Thalassobaculum sp. OXR-137: one gene and its partners. The protein of the gene in region 3 interacts with the protein of the main gene of each other region in a pairwise test. Links are inferred from orthologs where the notes say so. Each region holds a gene or a part of one and is shown on either strand. Other genes may lie near its edges.

Region 1 (5,812 bases), 2.6 Mb from region 3 along the record:
CTGGAAGCCAGCGGGTTCGACAAGATCGCCGGCCGGCGCGTCGTGCTGACCGGCGGTGCAAGCCAGCTGCCGGGCGCGCGTGAGCTCGCCCAGCTCATCCTCGACAAGCAGGTTCGCATGGGCCGGCCGATCCGCGTCCAGGGCCTCGCCGAGGCTGCGGGCGGGCCAGCCTTCTCGACCTGCGCCGGGCTGCTGGTCTACGCCGCCAATCCCCACCTCGACGCCCCCCGTCTGGCGCCTGCCCCGCAAACCGAGTCCGCCGGCCTCTTCGGCCGGGTCGGCTCGTGGCTGAAGGAGCATTTCTGATGCGCGAACGATCCTCGCATTCCCCCGCACACCCCCGCTCCATCACCGTCCAGCCCTCGGTCGGTGCTCACGGCTCCTGCTGGCGCCGTCAGGCGAGAAACGTCGTTTCGCGCGACCCGCAACCTTCCTCCGCCGCCGACCCCACCGGCGACGGACACTCGACCATCGACGACTCCCGCGGCGACGGCCGCTCCCCCCACCCCGCCAAGATTTGACGCTACCCCGGAGGCACGCATGACCATCAACATCACTGTCCCCAACGAAGACAACGAGCTGGCCCCGAACATCACCGTCGTCGGTGTCGGCGGCGCCGGTTGCAATGCCGTCAACAACATGATCAGCGCCAATCTCGGCGGTGTGAACTTCATCTCGACCAACACCGACGCCCAGGCGCTGAAGCAGTCCATGGCCGAGCGGCGCATCCAGCTCGGGGCCGAGGTCACCCAGGGTCTCGGCGCTGGCTCCCGTCCGGATGTCGGCCGGGCCGCCGCCGAGGAGTCGATCGAGGAGATCCTCGACGCCCTGAACGGCGCCAACATGTGCTTCATCACCGCCGGCATGGGCGGCGGCACCGGCACCGGTGCGGCCCCGGTCATCGCCCGGGCGGCGCGCGAGCGCGGCATCCTGACCGTCGGCGTGGTCACCAAGCCGTTCCACTTCGAAGGCCATCACCGCATGCGCCTGGCCGAGGGCGGCATCGAGGAGCTGACCAGCTACGTCGACACGCTGATCATTATCCCGAACCAGAACCTGTTCCGGATCGCCAACGAGAAGACGACCTTCGCGGACGCCTTCAACATGGCGGACGACGTGCTGCACTCCGGTGTGCGCGGCGTCACCGACCTGATGGTCATGCCGGGCCTGATCAACCTCGACTTCGCGGATATCCGCACGGTCATGAGCGAGATGGGCAAGGCGATGATGGGCACCGGCGAGGCCAGCGGCGAGAAGCGCGCCATCGACGCCGCCGAGGCCGCGATCAACAACCCGCTCCTGGAAGACGCCTCCATGAAGGGTGCGAAGGGCGTGCTGATCAACATCACCGGCGGCTTCGACATGACCCTGTTCGAGGTCGACGAGGCGGCCAACCGCATCCGCGAGGAAGTGGACAGCGACGCCAACATCATCTTCGGCTCCACCTTCGACGAGAAGATGGAAGGGGTGATGCGGGTCTCCGTGGTCGCCACCGGAATCGCCGCCGAAGGCCAGGTCGCCAAGCCGCGTCCGCAGCTCTCGGTCGTCACCCCGCGCCCGGTCAAGCAGCCGGAGCCGGAGCCCATGCCGGAGACCGCGATCCGCGCCGAGGCCGCCCCGATGGCCCCGGCCCCGAAGCCGGCCGCGTCCATGTCCACCCTGGACATCACCCGTCAGGCCGAGAGCGGCATCGGCGAGCTGTCCTTCCCGGATGCCGACGACTTCGCCGAGGTGGCGTCTCTGGACTCCGCCGAGGACGATCAGGAGGAGACCGGGATCGAGAAGGTCGAGATCGTCGACGCGGCGGCCCCGGCCGTGGCGAAGGTCGCTCCCGACGCCTTCCGGCCGACCGCCTCGACGGTGCCGCAGCGTCGTCCGGACATGACCCCGAAGGCGGCGGACCCGTTCCGCGGCAGCGACATGGTCAACGCCACCCGGGCCGAAGCCGCCGACGCGGCTCCGAAGTCCCGCAGCGCCGGTCTGTTCCGGCAGATCACCGGGCTCGGCCTGAAGAACGACAAGCCGGCGGAGGCCCCGGCCCCGCAGCCGCAGCAGGCCCAGCGTCCGGCGCCGGCTCAGGCCGCCCAGCCGCGTCTCGGCGCGCTCAACCCCGGCGATCGGGTGCGGGCCAGCCAGAACGAAGACGAGATGCTCGACATTCCGGCCTTCCTGCGTCGTCAGGCCAATTGAGCATCGCCCTATAACTCTTTGATACAGCGCTGTAATTTCGGTAACAGTCTGTAACAAAGAGTGACTTCCGCGACCCCGGTCGGATTGCTAAATCTACCGGGGTCGCTTTTTGTCCGCTTGGGATACGGAAGTAGACCTAGAACATGGAATGATTGAGGCTCGACAGTGATCATGGCGACACGATTTCCAGGATACGCCGCAGCGTCCCGTCAGAAGACGCTCAAGCGGGCCATCCCGTGTCGCGGGGTCGGGCTCCACTCGGGCACGCAGATCACCATGCGTCTCTGCCCTGCGCCGATCAATCACGGCATCGTCTTCCACCGCACCGACATCCAGGACCGCAACCCGTTCATCGCGGCACGCTACGACAACGTGGTCGATACCCGCCTGTGCACCGTCATCGCCAATGAGGACGATGTGCGCGTCGGCACGGTCGAGCACCTGATGGCTGCCTTCGCCGGCTGCGAGATCGACAACGCGCTGGTGGAGATCGACGGCTCGGAAGTCGCGATCATGGACGGGTCGTCTGAGCCCTTCGTCTTCCTGATCGACTGCGCCGGCATCGCCGAACAGGACGCGCCGCGCCGCGCCATCGAGATCCGTAAGCCGGTGACGGTGGACATGGACGGCAAGCGGGTCACGCTGAGCCCGGCCGACAGCTACGCTATCGACTTCGAGATCGACTTCGACAGCAAGGCGATCGGCCATGCCTCGCTCGGCGTGGAGATGGTCAACGGCACCTTCCGCCACGAGATCGCCCAGGCCCGCACCTTCGGCTTTCTGCACGAGGTCGAGTATTTGCAGGCCAACGGCCTCGCCCGCGGCGGCAGCCTGGACAACGCGGTCGTCATCGACGGCGACACGGTGCTGAACGAAGGCGGCCTGCGCTTCAAGGACGAGTTCGTGCGCCACAAGGTGCTGGACTGCGTCGGCGACCTGTATCTGGCCGGTGCGCCGCTGATCGGCCATGTGGATGCGGTGAAGGCCGGCCACCAGATCAACAACGCCGCCCTGCGCGCGCTGTTCGCCGATCCGAGCGCCTATGCCATCGTCGACGTGGACGACGTCTACGCGGACGACCTGCTGCCGGCCACGGCGTGAACCAACGCCCCGAGTTGGTTTACGGGAATTAATTAAAACTAAATCTAAATCGCTGTATTCTTCCTACGCCCCCGCAGACCGGGTCGGCCATGGCGAGGAGGATTTGGTGACAGATTTCCGTATGAGGCATGGCGGGCTCGGCGCACTCGCCTCTCTGGTGCTGATTCTGGCAGCCTCCGCCTTCCAGTCAGCCCGAGCTGAATCCACCATCCGTATCGGCGGCACCGGCATGGGGCTGGCACTCGCCCGAGATCTCGGGCGCGCTTACACCGCCCAGACACCGGGCGTGGGGGTGGAGGTCCTGCCCAGCATGGGTTCGACCGGCGGCATGCAGGCCCTGGCCGACGGCGCCATCGATATCGGTCTTGCCGGTCGCCCGCTGACGAGCCGGGAAACTGCCGGAGGCCTGGACGTTACCCTGTGTCTGATCACTGCCCTGGTCTTCGCCACCTCCCACCCTGCCCCCAACAGCATCGCGGTCAGAGATCTGCCGGCAATCTACAGGGATCCCGCACCCACTTGGGCGGATGGAACGCCGTTGAAGGTCATTCTGAGGCCCCATAGCGGATCCGAGCATCCCTATCTCGCCTCCCGGGTGCCTGACCTGCAGCAGGCCTTCGACCGGGCCTTCACGCGCCGGGGGATCGCCATCGGCAAGACGGACCAGGAGAACGCCGCCCTGGCGGCCAGGATTGCCGGCTCGTTCGCGATCACGACCCTGCTGCAGATCCGCAGCGAGCAACTGGATCTCAACGTCGTCCCGATCGACGGCCGGGCGCCGACCGCCGCCGACGCCGCGACGGGCGCGTATCCCTTCCCGCTTCAGGTGTGTTTCGTCAAACTCCGGGGCCCGTCGCCGGCAGCGACCGGCTTCCTGGATTTTCTGCGATCCGGGGATGGGCTGAGGATCATGGCGGATCGAGAAGCCGTGCCGGTGAAGTAACCGGGTTCGGTCCGAAGAAGTCCCTCCGGATGGAAACCACACACTCATACAGGCGGGTTCGCAGGATTGTCCGAATCCTGTCTCTGGCGGTCGGGACGGCGACCGCCGTCGCCTTCCCGACGGTTTTCGGGATCACAGCCTACCTCGGCCAAGACAGGATGCTGGAGCGGCAGGCCCATATCGCTGCCGAGAGCCTCGCAAAGTTCGCCTACATCCAGGGACCGTCGTGGCGCTACAACGGTCATCGCCTCCTCGGTCCCCTGGCCCCGGATTCCGACACCCAGCAGATCGTGCGCGTCGCCGACGGAGAGGAGATCGCGCGCATCGGCGATGGGCAAGGCACGGTTACCCAATCGGCGACGCACCCCATCGTCATGGCCGACCAGGCCCTGGGGACCGTCACGGTGACCAGGAGCTTGTTCCCGTTTCTGAAACTGCTGGCTGTCATGAGCCTGATCGGCGCGGGACTCGGCATGGCCGTGTTCTTCTGCGTCGACATCTTTCCGCTGCGGGCGTTGCGAACGGCGCTGGCGAAGCTGGTCCTCACGGAGCGCAACCTGCGAACCCAGATCGCCAAGACCTCCGAAGCGCTCGAGATGACCCAACGCGAGCGCAACCGAGCCGAGGCGGCCAATCAGATGAAGTCCGAGTTCGTCGCCAATATGAGCCACGAACTGCGGACGCCCCTGAACGCGATCATCGGCTTCTCCGATGTCATCGGCAGCGAGGTGTTCGGACCGGTGAACCCGCGCTACAAATCCTACGCAGCCGACATCAACTCCAGCGGCCGGCACCTGCTGTCGATCGTCAACGAGATCCTCGACGTGGCGAAGCTGGAGAGCGGACATTTCGACCTGTCTATCGAGCCTGTCGATCTGCGCGCCGAGATCGCCGAATGCATCGCCGTCGCCGCGGCCTCGGCCAGCCGCCGCGACGTCAGGATCCGGTCCAGCGTGTCCGCCGACGTTCCCTCGGTCGTGGAGATCGACCCGGTGAAGTTCCGCCAGATCATCCTCAATCTGCTGTCCAATGCCGTGAAATTCTCCGCCCCCAACACAGAGGCCCGCGTCGACGCGGCCATGATCTCGCCTACGACCGTGGAAATCCGGGTGTCGGACAAGGGGATCGGCATGGCGCCGGACGAGATCGAACTGGCCTTGCAGCCGTTCGGGCAGGTGGCGACGGCCTATACGCGCAAACACGAGGGAACCGGCCTGGGCCTGTCCATCACCAAGCTGCTGGTGGAGGCCTTCGGTGGCAATCTGTCGATCCAGAGCACGCCGGGCGAAGGCACCATCGTGGTGATCTGCCTGCCCCTGGCGTCACCGCAATCCGCGCCGGACCTTGCAGACGCGGTCTGACACCGCTGCCGGCCGTCAGGCGGCCCCGACGATACGTTCGATTTCATCCACCGGCAGGGAGGTCAGGTCCTTGTCGATCTCCCCGATGAGCCGGCGCGAGACCTCGCTGTGATACTTCGGACGGATCGTTCCGAGAGTCCTCGGATCGGCACAGACGAGCAGCTCTTTGAACCGGTTCTTCAGGGCCCAGTTCTTCAGCCGATCGGCCACGTCGCCG
Region 2 (4,468 bases), 2.6 Mb from region 3 along the record:
CCGGCGCCTATGGCAGCGAGGTCCGCGATGCGCTGATCTCCGCCCGCGCCCTGGACCCGCTCGGCCATGCCCATACCCTCACCGCCGACGACCTGGGCCTTGCCTACCGGCACAGCGAGCTGCCGGAGGACTGGATCGTCACCAGCGCCACGTTCCGGGCCCGCCCGGGCGATCCGGAGACCATCGCCCAGACCATGCGCGACATCCGCGACGCCCGCGAGGACACCCAGCCGCGCCGGGTGCGCACCGGTGGGTCGACCTTCGCCAATCCGGACGGCGGCAAGGCCTGGAAACTGATCGACGAAGCCGGCTGCCGCGGACTGCGGATCGGCGATGCCATGGTGTCGGAGCTGCACTGCAACTTCCTGCTCAACATGGGCGACGCCACCGCCGAGGAGATCGAGACCCTGGGCGAGGAAGTCCGTCGCCGGGTCCAGGAGACCAGCGGCGTCGAGCTGCGTTGGGAGATCCGCCGCATCGGCAAGCCGACCAACACGGGAGAGCAGGCATGAGCCGGGCCGAGACCCATGTGGCCGTCCTGAAGGGCGGCTGGTCGCCGGAGCGCGAAGTGTCGCTCTCCTCCGGCCGGGAATGCGCCAAGGCCCTGCGCCAGGCGGGGTTCAAGGTGACCGAGATCGACGTGGACCGCGCCATCGCCGGCAAGCTGGAGGCGATGCACCCGGACGTGTGCTTCAACGCCCTGCACGGCCCCGTCGGCGAGGACGGCACGATCCAGGGCGTGCTGAACGTGCTCGGCATCCCCTATACCCATTCCGGCGTGCGGGCCTCGGCCGTCGCCATGGACAAGCCGACGGCGAAGGACGTGTTCTCGCGCCTCGGCCTGCGCTGCCCGGGCGGCATGGTGGTCAGTCTCGACGCCTTCGAGAACGGCCATCCGATGGACCCGCCCTACGTCATCAAGCCGATCGACCAGGGTTCCAGCGTCGGCGTCCACATCGTGAAGGACGGCGATAACTACCGACCGACCGGCAGCGACTGGACCTTCGGCGACCGGGTGCTGGTGGAACCGTTCATCGACGGCCGCGAGCTGACCGTCGCCGTGCTCGACGGCGAGCCGCTGGAAGTGACCGAGATCACTTCCGACCGCGGCTTCTACGATTACGAGGCCAAGTACGCCGAGGGCGGCTCGATCCACCTGCTGCCGGCGCCGATCCCCGCCGCGATCCGCGAGGAAGCGCTGGAGACGGCCCGCCGCGCCCATGAGGCGCTGGGCTGCCGCGGGGTGAGCCGCTGCGACTTCCGATACGACGACACCAAGTCCGATCCGGGCACGCTGTACCTGCTGGAGATCAACACGCAGCCGGGTATGACCCCGACCTCGCTCGTGCCGGAGCAGGCCGCCTTCCGCGGCATCTCCTTCCCGGAGCTGGTCGCCCGCATGGTGGAGGGGGCCCGATGCGACTACTGACCCCCTTCTCCGCGGCGAAGAAGCAGCCGGCCAAGGGCAAGCGCGGCAAGGCGACCCCCGCCCGCCGTCATCGTCCGGTCCCGGCCTGGCGCGGCCCGCTGCTGCGCTTCGGCGCGGCCGCCGTGGTGATCGTCGGCGCCGGCACCGCCATCGGCTGGACCGTTCAGTCCGGCAGCTTCGCCCGCGCCTGGGCGAACGTGACCGACGGCGCGCTGCAGCTCACCGCCGACGCCGGCCTCGCCATCGACGACGTGCTGGTCTCCGGCCGCGAGAACACCAAGCCCGGCGCCCTGCTGGAGCAGGTCGGCGTCCAGCGCGGCACGCCGATCCTCAGCGTCGACCTGGAGGCCACCCGCGAGCGGGTCCTGGCCCTGCCCTGGGTCAAGGACGCCCGGGTCGAGCGCCGCCTGCCGGACACCCTGCATGTGACCCTGGTGGAGCGACGGCCGATCGCCCTGTGGCAGCGCGGCCGCGACTTCACCCTGGTGGATCAGGACGGCGTGGCGATCGCGGGACAGGACGTCCGCAAGTTCCACGACCTGCCGATCGTCATCGGCGAGGAGGCCCCGAAGCGGGCCGCCGGCGCGCTGGCCATGCTGTCGAGCGAGCCGGAACTGCTGCAGCGCGTGCGCGCCCTGACCTGGGTCAGCGGCCGGCGCTGGACCGTCCGGCTGAACAACGGGATGGACGTGGAACTGCCGGAGGTCGATCCGGCCGGCGCCTGGACCCACCTGGCCAGCCTGGCGCGCGAGCACGGCGTGCTGGAGCGCGACGTGGTGACCATCGACCTGCGCATTCCCGACCAGCTGATCATGCGGGTGACCCCGGCCGCGCGCGAGCGCGCCGCGTCCCCCGGCGCCAACACCTGACGAACGGAAGAAGGACACACCGGTGAGAAAGCCCCTGGGCAAAACACGAAGCGGATTGGTCGCCGCCCTCGACATCGGGTCGAGCAAGGTGTGCTGTTTCGTTGCCAAGATCGGCGACCCACCGTCGAACCCGCTCCTGGCGGGGGCTGGGCTGCCGTCGGGCTCGATCCGCGTGGCCGGCATCGGCCACCAGGTCAGCCGCGGCGTGAAGGCCGGCCGCATCACCGATGTCGACCAGCTCGAGGCCTCGATCCTGAACGCCGTGCACGCGGCCGAGAAGATGGCCGGCGCCGAACTGCGCTCCGTAATGGTGAACATCTCCGGCGGCTGGCCCGCCTCGCAGACGGTGGGGGTGGAAGTCTCCGTCGCCGGTCACGAGGTCGGCGACAGCGACCTGCGCCGGGTGCTCGACCAGTGGCGCCATCTGGAGAACCTCGACGGCCAGGACCTGATCCACTCGATCCCGGTGGGCTTCACCATCGACGGCACCAACGGCATCCGCGATCCGCGCGGCATGTTCGGCGAGACCCTGGGTGCGCACATGCACGTGGTCACCGCCAACAGCGGCGCCGTGCGGACCCTCTCCACGGTGCTGGAGCGCTGCCACCTGGACATGGACGCGCTGGTCGTCTCGCCCTACGCCTCGGGCCTGTCCTGCCTGGTCGACGACGAGATGGATCTGGGCGTCACCGTGATCGACATGGGCGGCGGCACCACCAGCTTCGCCGTCTTCTTCGACGGCAACGTGGTCTATACCGACTGCATCCCGGTCGGCGGCCACCACGTGACCAACGACATCGCCCGCGGGTTCTCCACCCCGATCCTCGCCGCCGAGCGGATCAAGACGCTGTACGGCAGCGCCCTGCCCTCGCCGCTCGACGATCAGGAGACCATCGACGTCCCGCCGATCGGCGAGGAGGACCACGTCCAACCCAATCACGTCTCCAAGTCGCTGCTGGTCGGGATCATCCGTCCGCGGCTGGAGGAGACCTTCGAACTTGTCCGTTCTCGGCTGGAAGCCAGCGGGTTCGACAAGATCGCCGGCCGGCGCGTCGTGCTGACCGGCGGTGCAAGCCAGCTGCCGGGCGCGCGTGAGCTCGCCCAGCTCATCCTCGACAAGCAGGTTCGCATGGGCCGGCCGATCCGCGTCCAGGGCCTCGCCGAGGCTGCGGGCGGGCCAGCCTTCTCGACCTGCGCCGGGCTGCTGGTCTACGCCGCCAATCCCCACCTCGACGCCCCCCGTCTGGCGCCTGCCCCGCAAACCGAGTCCGCCGGCCTCTTCGGCCGGGTCGGCTCGTGGCTGAAGGAGCATTTCTGATGCGCGAACGATCCTCGCATTCCCCCGCACACCCCCGCTCCATCACCGTCCAGCCCTCGGTCGGTGCTCACGGCTCCTGCTGGCGCCGTCAGGCGAGAAACGTCGTTTCGCGCGACCCGCAACCTTCCTCCGCCGCCGACCCCACCGGCGACGGACACTCGACCATCGACGACTCCCGCGGCGACGGCCGCTCCCCCCACCCCGCCAAGATTTGACGCTACCCCGGAGGCACGCATGACCATCAACATCACTGTCCCCAACGAAGACAACGAGCTGGCCCCGAACATCACCGTCGTCGGTGTCGGCGGCGCCGGTTGCAATGCCGTCAACAACATGATCAGCGCCAATCTCGGCGGTGTGAACTTCATCTCGACCAACACCGACGCCCAGGCGCTGAAGCAGTCCATGGCCGAGCGGCGCATCCAGCTCGGGGCCGAGGTCACCCAGGGTCTCGGCGCTGGCTCCCGTCCGGATGTCGGCCGGGCCGCCGCCGAGGAGTCGATCGAGGAGATCCTCGACGCCCTGAACGGCGCCAACATGTGCTTCATCACCGCCGGCATGGGCGGCGGCACCGGCACCGGTGCGGCCCCGGTCATCGCCCGGGCGGCGCGCGAGCGCGGCATCCTGACCGTCGGCGTGGTCACCAAGCCGTTCCACTTCGAAGGCCATCACCGCATGCGCCTGGCCGAGGGCGGCATCGAGGAGCTGACCAGCTACGTCGACACGCTGATCATTATCCCGAACCAGAACCTGTTCCGGATCGCCAACGAGAAGACGACCTTCGCGGACGCCTTCAACATGGCGGACGACGTGCTGCACTCCGGTGTGCGCGGCGTCACCGACCTGATGGTC
Region 3 (5,842 bases):
GTAGTAGACGTCGCAGCTCTGGGCGATCGACTGCTTCATGTCGACCCAGCCGTGGCCGTAGCGCGACCAGCAGTGGAACCGGGTATCGCCGAGTTCCAGGTGGCCCGGACAGAAGAACTTGGTGTCGGGCCCCGCCAACCCGGATTCCAGCGCCGCCAGCATCACCAGCATCTTGAAGGTGGAGCCCGGCGGATACTGGCCGGCCACCGCCTTGTTGTTCAGGGGGCCGCGCGGATTGGTCAGAAGCTCTTCCCAGTCCTTCGCGGACAGGCCGCGGTTGAACGGGTTCGGATCGTAGCCGGGGGCCGAGGCCAGCGCCCGCAATTCGCCGGTATGGACGTCCATGACCACGACGGACCCGCTCTCAGCCTCGATCACCTTGCCCTTCTCGTTGATCAGGACGGTCTGCCGGTCGGCATATAGGTCCCTCAGGGCCGGTTCCGCCTCCGCCAGAGCGAGCTGCGCCCGCGGATCCTCGGTCGGCAACCGTTCGGCATTGCCCCGCGCCAGCCGCTCGGTGGCGAAGCGCTGCAGGTTGATGTCCAGCGCGAGCTTGACGTCGCGCCCCGGCTCCCCGTCCTCGCCCGGCAGCTTGCGGATGATCCGGCCCAGGGCGTTGACCTCGACCTGGCGGCGGCCGGCGGTGCCGCGCATGCTCAGGTCGTGCAGCTTCTCGATGCCGCTCTTGCCGATGCGGAAGTCCGGCAGCTCCAGCACCGGGTCGCCGGTCAGCTCGCTCTCCGACACGGCCGCCACATAGCCGGTGATGTGGACCGCCGTGTCGGCGAAGGGATAGCGGCGGGACCGGCCGACCTCGATGCGGATGCCGGGCAGGTACGGCGCGTTGACCGCCACCCGGGCGATCTCCTCGCGGGTCAGGTTCTCCACCACGGTGACCGGAACGAAGGCGCGCTTGCGCTTCACATCCTTCAGCACCCGGCGGACGTCCCAGTCCGGCACCTCGATGATCGAGCGCAGGGCCGACAGGGTGGCGGCCACGTCGTCGGTCTGCTCGCGAACGATTTCGACGCGGAAATTGTCCTGGTTGTCGGCCAGCGCCACGCCGTTGCGGTCGAGGATCCGGCCGCGGATCGGCGGCAGGAGTTCCAGGTTGAACTGGTTGCCGCGCGACAGCAGCTCGTAGCGGTCGGCCTCGACCACCTGCAGATAATACAGCCGAGCGCCCAGCGCGCCGATCAGGCCGAGCTTGGCTCCGGCCAGCACCAGCGCTCGCCGGGTGAAGACCTTTTGGACGTCCTGTTCGCTTGCCTTCAGCATGGACGCCTACCGGACCACGTAGCGGTGGAGACGGACGAAGAGCCAGGCCACGACCGGGAAGCCGAGCACGGTGACCAGATACTGGAACATCGCCGGCTCGGGACCGATCAGCCGGAACTGCAGCACCGACATCATGAGCCAGGCGAGGATCGAGACCGGAAGCTGGATGACCATGAACCCGACCCAGGTCAGCAGGAAGGGCTTGGTGATCAGCGCCCGGCGCTGGGACAGGGCCAGGGCGTGCAGCAGCAGCAGGCTGACCGCGGTCAGGCCCAGCGGGGTGCCGGTCAGGATGTCCTGCAGCACGCCGATCAGGAACAGGGCGGAGGCCGGCTGAAGGTCCGGCCGGAAGACCGCCCAGTAGAAGGTCGCCATCGCCGTGTAGCCCGGGACCACCGTCGCATAGCCGGGAATCCCGATGGTCACCACCGACAGCACCGCCAGCATCGCGGTGAGTACCATCGGCGTCGACTGTCGGATCCAGGTATCGAGGCGTTGGGCCGCGGAGGGACGCATCACTGCTTTGCCCCGCCGGAGCGGGAGGCCGGCTCCGGCCCCATGACCGAGAAGGGCGGCAGATGGGCGCTTTCCGGCTGCACGACTCCATCGGAGCCGGTCTTCAGGATGCGCACGTATTCCAGCCGTTCCCAGTCGACGAAGGGCGTGACCCGGATCGAACCGTCGGTGATCGTGGTCACCATGCCGACCGCGAGACCTGGAGGGAAGACGCCGCCGTGACCGGACGTCACGATCCGGTCGCCGGGCACCACCTGGGCGTTCTGCGGCAGATAGACGATCCGGGGCGACCGGGTGTTGTCGCCGGCCACCACGCCCGGGTCGCGGGTGCGCTCGATCACGATGGGGATCTGCGAGTTCAGGTCGGTGATCAGCAGGACGCGGCTGTAGGCCTCGCCCACCTCGACCACGCCGCCGACCAGCCCCTCGCCGCTGACCGCCGCGTTGCCCAGGGCGATGCCGTTCTTCTGTCCTGCCGTGATCATCACACTGCGCACGAAGGCGCCGCCGCCATCGGCGATCACCCGGGCGCTGACGAAGTCGACGTCCTTGGGCGGCACGAAGTTGGTCAGCGCCCGCAGCGCGCGGTTCTCGGCCTCCAGGCGCCGGGCGACGTGCTGCCAGCGGTCGAGACGGTCGTTCTCCACGGACAGCCGGGCGTTCTCGGCGCGCAGATACCGCAGGTCACGGACATTGTTCATCAGGTCGGTAAGCGCCTCGGCCGGCTGGGACGCCACCTCGATGACCGGCGCCAGCGCGTCGAGCACGACGACCCGCGCCCGTTCCACCAGCAGGACGTCGGCCTTGCCCAGGAGCATGAGCCCGAAGGCGGCGGCGATCAGCGTGGCGAAGGCGAACCGGCTCCACAGTGAGCGCACGGGTTGTGCCACGCTGCTGAACGATCCGGGTCGCTTCGCCATGGTGAACGGTCACCTCAAGGGTAGACAGATATCTCGAACGCGCGAGCCGATGTCAGTAGGCGCCGATCAGAACGTTCCGCAGAACCTTCATCTCTTCCAGGCAGCGCCCGGTGCCGAGCGCCACGCAGGACAGCGGGTCGTCGGCGATCATGACCGGCAGGCCGGTGGCATGGCGCAGGACGAAGTCCAGGTTGCCCAGCAGCGCGCCGCCGCCGGTCAGCACGATGCCCTTGTCGACGATATCGGCCGCCAGTTCCGGCGGGGTCTGCTCCAGCGCGACCTTCACCGCCTCGACTATCTGGCTGACCGGCTCCGCCAGGCTGTCGGCGATCTGCGACTGGTCGATGATGATTTCCTTGGGCACGCCGTTCATCAGGTCGCGGCCCTTGATCTGCAGGCCCTTGCCCGTGCCGTCTTCCGGCGGATAGGCGGAGCCGATCTCCTTCTTGATCCGCTCGGCACTGCCCTCACCGACCAGAAGGTTATGGTTGCGGCGGATATAGGCGATGATCGCCTCGTCCATCTTGTCGCCGCCGACGCGCACCGAACGCGAGTAGACGATGCCGCCGAGCGACAGCACGGCCACCTCGGTGGTGCCGCCGCCGATATCGACGACCATGGAGCCGGTCGGTTCGGTCACCGGCAGGTTGGCGCCTATCGCGGCGGCCATCGGCTCCTCGATCAGGAACACCCGGCGGGCCCCGGCGCTTTCCGCGCTTTCCTGAATGGCGCGGCGCTCCACCGCGGTCGACCCCGACGGCACGCAGACGATGACCTGCGGGCTGGCGAAGGACCGCCGGTTATGCACCTTGCGGATGAAGTGCTTGATCATTTCCTCGGCGACTTCGAAATCGGCGATGACGCCGTCGCGCAGAGGGCGGATCGCCTGGATGTTGCCGGGCGTTCGGCCGAGCATCTGCTTGGCCTCGTCGCCGACGGCCAGCACCTGCTTCTTGCCGCGAACCGTGGCGATGGCGACCACCGACGGTTCGTTCAGCACGATGCCGCGGCCCTTGACGTAGACCAGGGTATTGGCCGTGCCGAGGTCAATGGCCATATCGGCAGACAGCATTCCGAGGAGATTGGCGAAGAACATCGTTTTTCTCAGTCCCGTCGATGTTGCGGCCCGGTCCATGTCTCCCATGGGACTGGCCGATCGAATCCCGTCAGGGCCTCCGTCCCGGGTTTATGACCCGGACGGCCTTTAGGCCCGGCTCGTATTTCGCGTGTCGACGCTTCGGCCTTAATCACCGGCCTGGCCGCGCCGCCCCTACCGCTCTGCGCTGCTCCGATACGCTATGTCGGTGACAATATCAGGATTCGCAGACAGTTACAAAGCGCTCTTCACCGCGATTCGTTAAAGAGTCGCGGGCGAATCCGGCGGATTGATGACGGACATCATTCCGAACGCGAAACGGGCGGGTCAGCACCGGCCGACCCGCCCGTCCGCTCAACGAATAAGCTCGATCAGTTCTTGGTCTGATCGACCAGCTTGTTCTCCGCGATCCACGGCATCATGGCGCGCAGCTTCTCGCCGACCTGCTCGATCGAGTGCTCGGCCGCACGGCGGCGCATGGCCTTGAACGAGGACTGGTTGACCCTGTTCTCCAGCATCCAGTTGCGGGCGAAGGTGCCGGACTGGATGTCGGCCAGGACGCGCTTCATCTCGGCCTTGGTCTCCTCCGTCACGATCCGCGGACCGGAGACGTACTCGCCGTACTCGGCGGTGTTGGAGATCGAGTAGTTCATGTTGGCGATGCCGCCCTCATAGATGAGGTCGACGATCAGCTTCACCTCGTGCAGGCACTCGAAATAAGCCATCTCCGGGGCGTAGCCGGCCTCGCAGAGGGTCTCGTAGCCGGCCTTGATCAGCTCGCACAGACCGCCGCACAGGACGACCTGCTCGCCGAACAGGTCGGTCTCGCACTCTTCCTTGAAGGTGGTCTCGATGGTGCCGGCCCGGCCGCCGCCGATGGCGGAGGAATAGGACAGCGCGACTTCCAGGGCGTTGCCCGAGGAATCCTGATCGATCGCGACCAGGCACGGCACGCCGCCCCCACGCAGGTACTCGGAGCGCACGGTGTGGCCCGGGCCCTTCGGCGCGATCATGAAGACGTCGATGTCGTCGCGCGGCTCGATGAAGTTGAAGTGCACGTTGAAGCCATGGGCGAAGGCGATCGCCGCACCGGCGCGCATGTTCGGCTTCAGGTCTTCGTTATAGATGTCGCCCTGGAGTTCGTCCGGGGTCAGCATCATGAGGATGTCGCCCCACTTGGCGGCCTCGGCCGGCGTCATGCACTTGAAGCCGGCGGCCTCGGCCTTCGCGCGGGAGCGCGAGCCCTCCTTGAGCGCGACGACCACGTCCTTGACGCCGCTGTCCTTCAGGTTGTTGGCATGGGCATGGCCCTGGCTGCCATAGCCGACGATCACGACCTTCTTGGTCTTGATCAGGTTCACGTCGGCGTCGCGGTCGTAGTACACGCGCATGGGTGTCTCCCTCCTTCGGGTCTTGCGGTTCTCAGAACAGGTTTTCGAAAATTTCCATGGACCCGGCGACGGTTTAGCTGGGCAGCCGCCGCCGAGTCCAGATGGCTGGTTCAGTCTAGGGTCAGTCGTCGGCGGCTTTCTTCGCCTTCCGCTTGGCCTTGCGGACCAGCGGCATGTGCACGTGTTCGCCCCGGGCGATGGCGACGACGCCGGTGCGCGACACCTCCACCTCACCCAGCGAGATCATCAGGTCGATGAAGGCGTCGATCTTGCCGGTATCGCCGGTCAGCTCGAAGACGAAGCTGCCGAGCGTGCTGTCGATGGCCCGGGCGCGGAAGGTGTCGGCGATGCGCAGGGCCTCGATCCGCTTCTCTCCGCCGTTGCGGATCTTCACCAGCGCCATCTCGCGGCCCACATGCGGGCCTTCCATGGTCAGGTCGTGGACGTCGTAGACCGGAACCAGGCGGGCGAGCTGCGCCTTGATCTGCTCGATCACCATCGGCGTGCCGGAAGTCACGATGGTGATGCGCGAGCGGGCGTTGACCTCGTCGACCTCGGATACGGTCAGGCTCTCGATATTGTAGCCGCGGCCGGAAAACAGGCCGATGACGCGGGCCAGGACGCCCGGCTCATTGGCCACC

The links.
Region 1: the proteins of T8K17_RS00570 (region 3) and ftsZ interact in binary tests that used the Escherichia coli proteins (3 or more experiments, as listed by UniProt). The link is inferred for Thalassobaculum sp. OXR-137 from one-to-one orthologs.
Region 2: the proteins of T8K17_RS00570 (region 3) and ftsA interact in binary tests that used the Escherichia coli proteins (3 or more experiments, as listed by UniProt). The link is inferred for Thalassobaculum sp. OXR-137 from one-to-one orthologs.

The regions. Positions count from the first base shown.
Region 1 is NZ_CP139715.1:2,741,492-2,747,303, reverse strand. What follows is about bases 1-2,865. They hold ftsZ (cell division protein FtsZ), read left to right. Parts: upstream 1-540; coding sequence 541-2,190; downstream 2,191-2,865. Other genes in these bases: lpxC (UDP-3-O-acyl-N-acetylglucosamine deacetylase), read left to right, coding at 2,362-2,865; ftsA (cell division protein FtsA), read left to right, coding at 1-306. Outside these bases: more of lpxC, read left to right, coding at 2,866-3,291; T8K17_RS12960 (substrate-binding domain-containing protein), read left to right, coding at 3,398-4,234; T8K17_RS12955 (sensor histidine kinase), read left to right, coding at 4,393-5,595; T8K17_RS12950 (host attachment family protein), read right to left, coding at 5,611-5,812. UniProt on the Escherichia coli protein: Essential cell division protein that forms a contractile ring structure (Z ring) at the future cell division site. The regulation of the ring assembly controls the timing and the location of cell division.
Region 2 is NZ_CP139715.1:2,746,146-2,750,613, reverse strand. The notes cover bases 1,550-4,468. They hold ftsA (cell division protein FtsA), read left to right. Parts: upstream 1,550-2,320; coding sequence 2,321-3,616; downstream 3,617-4,468. Other genes in these bases: ftsZ (cell division protein FtsZ), read left to right, coding at 3,851-4,468; T8K17_RS12980 (cell division protein FtsQ/DivIB), read left to right, coding at 1,550-2,298. Outside these bases: murB (UDP-N-acetylmuramate dehydrogenase), read left to right, coding at 1-512; T8K17_RS12985 (D-alanine--D-alanine ligase), read left to right, coding at 509-1,429; more of T8K17_RS12980, read left to right, coding at 1,417-1,549. UniProt on the Escherichia coli protein: Essential cell division protein that assists in the assembly of the Z ring. May serve as the principal membrane anchor for the Z ring.
Region 3 is NZ_CP139715.1:119,323-125,164, forward strand. What follows is about bases 1,789-4,683. They hold T8K17_RS00570 (rod shape-determining protein), read right to left. Parts: upstream 3,811-4,683; coding sequence 2,767-3,810; downstream 1,789-2,766. Other genes in these bases: mreC (rod shape-determining protein MreC), read right to left, coding at 1,794-2,714; ilvC (ketol-acid reductoisomerase), read right to left, coding at 4,182-4,683. Outside these bases: mrdA (penicillin-binding protein 2), read right to left, coding at 1-1,278; rod shape-determining protein MreD, read right to left, coding at 1,285-1,740; more of ilvC, read right to left, coding at 4,684-5,201; ilvN (acetolactate synthase small subunit), read right to left, coding at 5,323-5,842. UniProt on the Escherichia coli protein: Forms membrane-associated dynamic filaments that are essential for cell shape determination. Acts by regulating cell wall synthesis and cell elongation, and thus cell shape.